One region of the Phascolarctobacterium sp. Marseille-Q4147 genome, then DNA from elsewhere that is predicted to be linked to it. Evidence: a T-box and tRNA genes for the amino acid it is inferred to sense, from the RefSeq annotation. Region 1 holds a T-box; the other holds one or more tRNA genes.
What was found. A T-box is a leader RNA that pairs with one kind of tRNA and senses whether it is charged. The one in region 1 lies ahead of KAH19_RS06130 (valine--tRNA ligase), so its partner is inferred to be a tRNA-Val.

Region 1 (3,406 bases):
TCAGGAATAGGCCCATGTTTAATTTTTCTTTTTTTAGCGCCAATTATATTTGTTGCGTTGATTGCATTCGATTCCGCTAAGAAAGGGAAGCCTGAGCAAGATAATTCTTCTGTTTGTGATAATACTAGAGCAACTGAGCTTCCTAGCTCTAGTCCTATTGCCAAAACAGATGCTTATGCTGTGTCTGCTTGGAAGAAAGATCGCTATAATCCTAATAATAAAGAAACTCGTACTTTAGAATTTAATAGAATATTAAGTGAAAATAATAATGAGAGTAAGCGTGTAGCTAAAAAACAAAAAGATTATAGCTTAGTTAATGATGCGTATTATAAAGCTTATAACGAAGTGGAATCAATGATGACAGATTATAATGCAGCTAAAGAAATTACTAATAATCGTGCGGATTTAGCTGCTTTTGAAGATGGCTATCATTTTGATAATTATGCTGAAGATTTTAAACAGGACACTGACAGCGATAATGAGAATTATTGACATAATGTAAGTTTTGGAGGTTAAGTGTATGTCTAACACAAGTAACACTAATAATTTTGAATTTCCATTTCAAAAGAAGCATATTAATGCTTGCTCTAGTGTTGGAGAATTATTGCCTCTGTGGAAATTAGCACATGAGTGTGAAGTTAATACTGATTATATTGCTGGTAATGTACCTGCTTATGCTTTTTTGCCTGATGGGATAATTAACGAAGAAAGTTTTGCTAAAAGTTCGCCAAGAGTTTTGTTTATTGCTAAAGAAGCTTATTGGTATGGTGAACATGATGATGATAAAGCAGCTGTTAAAAATGCTGAAACTGTTATGTTTTGGCATCGCAGGGTAGCTTATGGTGAAGTGCCGGAAACGATATTCTCTAAGCGTCTTTCTATGCTGGCTAATGCTATTTTTAATGATGATTTTAAGACGATAAATAAAGACCATGCCGCTTTGCGTTCTGTCGCAGTTATAAATTTGAATAAGCGTGGAGGGTTTGTTGGTTGCGTATGGAAAACTTTAGAGGAATATGTAAAACGGTATGCTGAATTTATCAGCCAAGAGATAGAATTAATTTCTCCTGAATTAATAGTGTGTTGTGGAGATGGAGTACGTTGGCTGTTAGAAAATTATATTCGATTAGATAAGCAAATCAAGGTTATTTCATTGTATCACCCTAGCTGTTGGAGTATTAGCGATGAAAAATATCTTCAGATGCTGCAAAAAGCTCTTGCAGGTAATGTGGTAAGTAATAGTGAAACTCTTTCCGTTATAGAAAATGCAATTGAAAGTGAAAATAAGAACCTTTCTGCTGATAAAGATATAATTGAAAGCGAAAATGTCGAACTTCCTGCTACGAAAAATGTAATTGAAAAAGAAGATTCGGCTAGAAGTACTTATATGAAGATGTATGGTGCTGGGACTACATTCCAATTTAACAAAAAAGCCAATGTTTATTATGATACGTTAGCACACAGTCCGCAAAACTATCCATATATAGGTTTATATACGGATAAGGCAGTAAGAGCTATAGGTGAGGTGAATGCTGTTATTGTAACTGAATTTGCAGATAATGTATTACTGTATCGTGCTGAACAGGGTGAAATAACAGATGAACGTAAGCAGACGATACTTGAAGCTATAGAGGATGGTAAAAAGTATGGTTACAATTTGCTTAGATGTCCGCATAAATACTTTTTTGTTGAGCAATTTTTCCAGACGGAATATAAAAAGACTTCGTATGGTGGAGCACGATTTGTTAAAGTGTTTGATTTAAACAAATTGCTGGGAATTGATGAATTGCCTTCAACAGAAGAAATAGCCAATATACTTGCTGAAAAAACATGGGAGTGAGAATAATTGCTTTATTTCTCCTCTTGACAATCCCACCTCTTCCTTGCTAAGATATAGAGTATAACAAAATATCTACAGGCGAGGAACGAGAGGTTTATCTCCGTAAAGCCACTAAAGAGAAGCGGCGGTTGGTGCAAGCTGTGTGGCGGTGAGGTGAGTGTAGCTCGGGAGCTGTTTTGCTGAACATTGCAGTAGGCAAAAACGTGCGCACACGTTACGTGCATTGAGTGCCTTGTGCAAAAAGCATAAGGAAGATAGGTGGTACCACGATTATTCGCCCTGTCCGTAAAGGACAGGGCTTGTTTATTTTAAGGAGGAATTTTTTTATGTGTGAAGAGCATAATATCCCTAAGGTTTATGATCCTGCTTCCGTAGAGAAGAAATGGTATAAATTCTGGGAAGAGCATCGTTATTTTCATGCCGAAGTAGAAGAGGGCAAGGAAGCCTTCAGTATTGTTATCCCCCCACCGAATATCACCGGTCAGCTGCATATGGGCCATGCACTGGATAATACCCTGCAGGATATCCTGATCCGCTGGCACCGCATGATGGGCCACAACACACTGTGGATGCCCGGCTATGACCATGCAGGCCTGGCAACCCAAATTAAGGTTGAAGAGGTTATCAAAAAAGAGGAAGGTAAGACTCGTTATGACCTGGGCCGCGAAGAGTTCCTGAAACGCGTTTGGGAATGGAAGGAGCAATATGGTGACCGCATCATCAACCAGCTGAAGCATCTGGGCGTTTCCTGCGACTGGGAGCGTAAGCGCTTCACTATGGATGAGGGCTGCTCCAAGGCTGTTCGCGAGGTTTTCTGCACTCTGTTTGAAAAGGGCCTGATTTACAAAGGCACCCGTATCACCAACTGGTGCGTAAACTGCAACACCGCACTGAGCGATATTGAGGTTGAGCATAAGGATGACCCGGGCCATCTCTGGTACATCAACTACCCGGTAGTTGAAGAAGAAGGCCGCAGCCTGATGATTGCTACCACCCGTCCGGAAACTCTGCCCGGCGATACTGCTGTAGCAGTTAACCCGGAAGATCCGCGTTATGGCGATTTGGTTGGCAAAACCCTGCGTCTGCCGACTACCGACAGAATTATTCCTATTATCGCCGACAGCTATGTTGATACCAAATTCGGTACCGGCGCTGTAAAAATTACTCCGTCCCATGATCCTAACGACTATGAGATGGGTATCCGCCACAACCTGCCGAGCATCGTTGTTATCGGCATGGACGGCATTATGACTAAAGAAGCAGGCAAGTACGAAGGCATGACTCGTGAGGAATGCCGTAAGGCGATTGTTGCCGATTTGAAGGCTGACGGTTATCTGGTTAAGGTTGAAGAGCATTCCCATGCTGTTGGTCACTGCCAACGCTGCGGCCATGCTGTTGAATCTCAGGTTTCCACCCAATGGTTCGTTAAGATGGAGCCCTTGGTTAAGGCTGCTGTTGATTGCGTTGAAGACGGTCGTACTCAGTTCGTACCGGAACGCTTCACCAAAACCTATACCGGCTGGATGGATAACATCCGTGACTGGTGTATTTCCCGTCAGATTTGGT
Region 2 (3,406 bases), 260 kb from region 1:
AGGTTGATACCGTTATCTTAGACAAAACAGGTACGATTACAGCGGGCAAGCCGGTAGTGACGGATATTTTGCCTGTAAAGGTTACGGAAAATGAATTGCTGGCCTTTGCCGCAGGCTTGGAAAAGCTGTCGGAGCATCCCTTGGGGGAAGCTATTGTTGCTGCTGCTGAAGAAAAGCAGCTTGCACTTTTAGAAGTATGTAATTATAAGCAAATCTCCGGTCAGGGCTTTACTGCTGAGCTTGCAGGCGATGAGTGCGCAGCAGGCAATATGAAGCTGTTGCAGGCGTTGAATGTTGATACAAGCAGTTTGATGGACCAGTATGACAAGCTGGCGGCTCAGGGAAAAACACCGTTATATTTTGTCCGTGCGGGCGAGCTTTTAGGCTGTATTGCTGTTGCCGATACCGTAAAGGCTACGAGCAAGGAGGCAATCGGCAAGCTACAGGCTATGGGCCTGCATGTGCTGATGGTGACCGGTGATAACCGGGCGACGGCGGAGGCGATTCGCACACAGGTAGGTGTTGATGAGGCTGTTGCGCAGGTGCTGCCGCAGGATAAGGAAGCGGTGGTACGCAAGCTGCAGCAGGAAGGCCATATTGTTGCCATGGTAGGTGATGGCATCAACGATGCGCCTGCGTTGGCGCGTGCCGATGTAGGTATCGCTATCGGTGCCGGCACGGATATTGCGATTGAGGCTGCTGATATGGTTTTGATTAAAAGCGACTTGCTGGATGTGGCGAAGGCAATTTGCTTAAGCCGCAGTGTAATGACCAATATCAAGGAAAATCTTTTCTGGGCCTTTATTTATAATGCCGTCGGTATTCCGTTTGCTGCAGGTGTATTTTATACTGCCTTCGGCTGGCTGCTGAATCCGCTGATTGCAGCGGCGGCGATGAGCTGCAGCAGTGTTTCTGTTGTTACTAACGCACTAAGACTGCGTTTTATAAAATTGTAATTGCAAAGGAGATTTTATTATGACTAAGACTATTGCTATCGAAGGTATGCATTGCCAGCATTGTGTTGGCGCCGTTAAGGAAGCACTTGCTGCTGTAGCAGGTGTAACAAGTGTTGTTGTTTCCTTGGAAAACAATAATGCGGTTGTTGATGGCACAGGCCTGGATGATGCAGTTTTGAAGGCTGCTGTTGAGGATACCGGCTTTGATGTAACCGGCATCAACTGAAAATAAGCACAAAAAAACGCCGCGTAAGCGGCGTTTTTCTTATGCAAATATTTCTGCTATAGCAGGCGGAAGCATATCAAGTGCGCTTGCTGTCATAAATGCGGCAGCAATGGCTACGACGATAAAAGCAGCAGCGTGCGGATAATCCTTTTTACGTAAGGAAGAGAAGATGGCACGCAGGGATAAAAGCAGAATCAGACCCCAGATATAGGGACCGGTTACTTCATGGAAAAATTTTTCAAACATGATAACACTCCTTGCTGGCTGAAAAATGTGTTTAAGCAGATATAGATATACAGATAATAAAAAAACACCCGCAATAGCAGGTGCTGTTTTTGGATTGGTGCCTCAGCACAGAATCGAACTGTGGACACAAGGATTTTCAGTCCTTTGCTCTACCAACTGAGCTACCGAGGCGTAATGGCGACCCGGATGGGACTCGAACCCACGACCTCCGCCGTGACAGGGCGGCATTCTAACCAACTGAACCACCGGGCCATTACAATATTGAGGCAAAATGGGCAAAAAAATGGTGGGCGCTAACGGGATCGAACCGCTGACATTCTGCTTGTAAGGCAGACGCTCTCCCAGCTGAGCTAAGCGCCCGTATTTGGTGACCGGTGGGGGAATCGAACCCCCGATACCGCCGTGAAAGGGCGGTGTCTTAACCGCTTGACCAACCGGCCAAATGTGGTGACCCATGTAGGCCTCGAACCTACGACACCCTGATTAAGAGTCAGGTGCTCTACCAACTGAGCTAATGGGCCGTGGTCACGTTACTTGATTATAATACTCTATATGCAGGAAAATGTCAAGCACTTTTTTCAAAAAAACTTAAAAAATCTCCGGAAGCATAAAAACATTTGACTATGTATCTAGAAAAGCATACAATTAAAGTGTTATAGTAGGTTCTAAATTTTTTGTACGGAGGATAGACTTATGGATTACGATATTGCCGTTATTGGTGGTGGTCCTGCCGGCGTATCTGCAGCGATTACTGCAGCCAGCAAGGGACGTAAGGTTGTTCTGTTTGAAGCCCATGGCTTCAGCCCCCGTCTGCGTAGTGTAGCGCAGATTACAGATTATATGGGTATACCCGATATTTCCGGTACTGCGCTTATGGATATTTTTGTAAATCATCTCAAGCAGATGGAAGTAGATATTATTGAGGCCAAAATTATTTCTTTGCGTGAAGTAGGCGAAGGCTTTATGCTGGGTACGCCGCATGGTGAATATTCTGCGGATTCCGTAGTATTGGCAACCGGTATTTCCCGCTCTACCCTTTTCCCGGGTGAAAAGGAATTTTTGGGTAAGGGCGTAAGCTACTGCGCTGTTGTTGATGCTGATAAATATAAGGGCAAGTCCGTGGCTGCTATTGCTACTGTACCTGATGCTCTGGAAGAGGTTGAATATCTGGCAGACCAGTGCGAGCATGTATTCTTCTTCCCGCTGTATTCCGGTTTTGTTCCGCCCAAAAAGAAAAATATTACTGTAGTGCTGGATAAGCCGACAGAAATTACCGGTACCGACAAGGTTACCGGCTTGCGTGCAGGCGATGATTTTTACAGCGTTAAGGCTGCTTTTGTTTTCCGCGCCAGCGATCCGCTCAACAGCTTCCTGCCGGGATTGGAAATCCGCGGCCGCAGCATTTATGTTGATGATCAGGCGCAAACAAATATTGAAGGCGTTTTTGCCGGCGGTGACTGCACAGGTCAGCCTTGGCAGGTAAACCGTGCTGCCGGTCAGGGCCAAAAGGCTGCTCTTTCGGCAATCCGCTATCTTGCACGTCGCGATGAGGGAATCGGCTATTAAAAATTGCAGTAAAATCTTTTATCCCGGCGTGATTTATGCTACAATATAAGTTATGATAAATTGTTTGGAGGCTATATTATGTTAGATTTAAAATTCGTCCGCGAAAATCCGAAGCTGGTCGAAGAGGCTGTAAAAAGCCGTAATGGCAGCCTTGATTTGACTGAATTCCTGGAACTGGATAAACAACGTCGTGAAATTACCCAACAGGTAGAAGCACTGAAAAAAGAACGCAACACTGCATCTCAGGAGATCGGCAAGCTGAAAAAAGCCGGTCAGGATGCTGCTGAGCAGATGGCTGCAGTTCGTGCTCTCGGCGATAAAATTGCTGCAGATGACAAGAAACTGAAAGAGATTGAAGAAAAAATCAAAAGCATTCTGCTGACTATTCCTAACGTTCCCGCAGAAGATGTTC

Region 2: it encodes a tRNA-Val, which carries the amino acid that the T-box ahead of KAH19_RS06130 (valine--tRNA ligase) is inferred to sense. The anticodon was not compared.

Annotation. Positions count from the first base shown of each region.
Region 1 covers NZ_CP072874.1:1,286,589-1,289,994, forward strand. Annotated here, with positions in the region: gene KAH19_RS06120 (hypothetical protein) at 1-492, shown strand, start outside; gene KAH19_RS06125 (hypothetical protein) at 521-1,840, shown strand; T-box leader at 1,913-2,125, shown strand; gene KAH19_RS06130 (valine--tRNA ligase) at 2,167-3,406, shown strand, end outside.
Region 2 covers NZ_CP072874.1:1,022,459-1,025,864, forward strand. Annotated here, with positions in the region: gene KAH19_RS04785 (cation-translocating P-type ATPase) at 1-956, shown strand, start outside; gene KAH19_RS04790 (heavy-metal-associated domain-containing protein) at 976-1,182, shown strand; gene KAH19_RS04795 (hypothetical protein) at 1,222-1,428, opposite strand; tRNA gene KAH19_RS04800 (tRNA-Phe) at 1,524-1,599, opposite strand; tRNA gene KAH19_RS04805 (tRNA-Asp) at 1,604-1,680, opposite strand; tRNA gene KAH19_RS04810 (tRNA-Val) at 1,713-1,788, opposite strand; tRNA gene KAH19_RS04815 (tRNA-Glu) at 1,794-1,868, opposite strand; tRNA gene KAH19_RS04820 (tRNA-Lys) at 1,874-1,949, opposite strand; gene KAH19_RS04825 (NAD(P)/FAD-dependent oxidoreductase) at 2,122-2,994, shown strand; gene serS (serine--tRNA ligase) at 3,073-3,406, shown strand, end outside.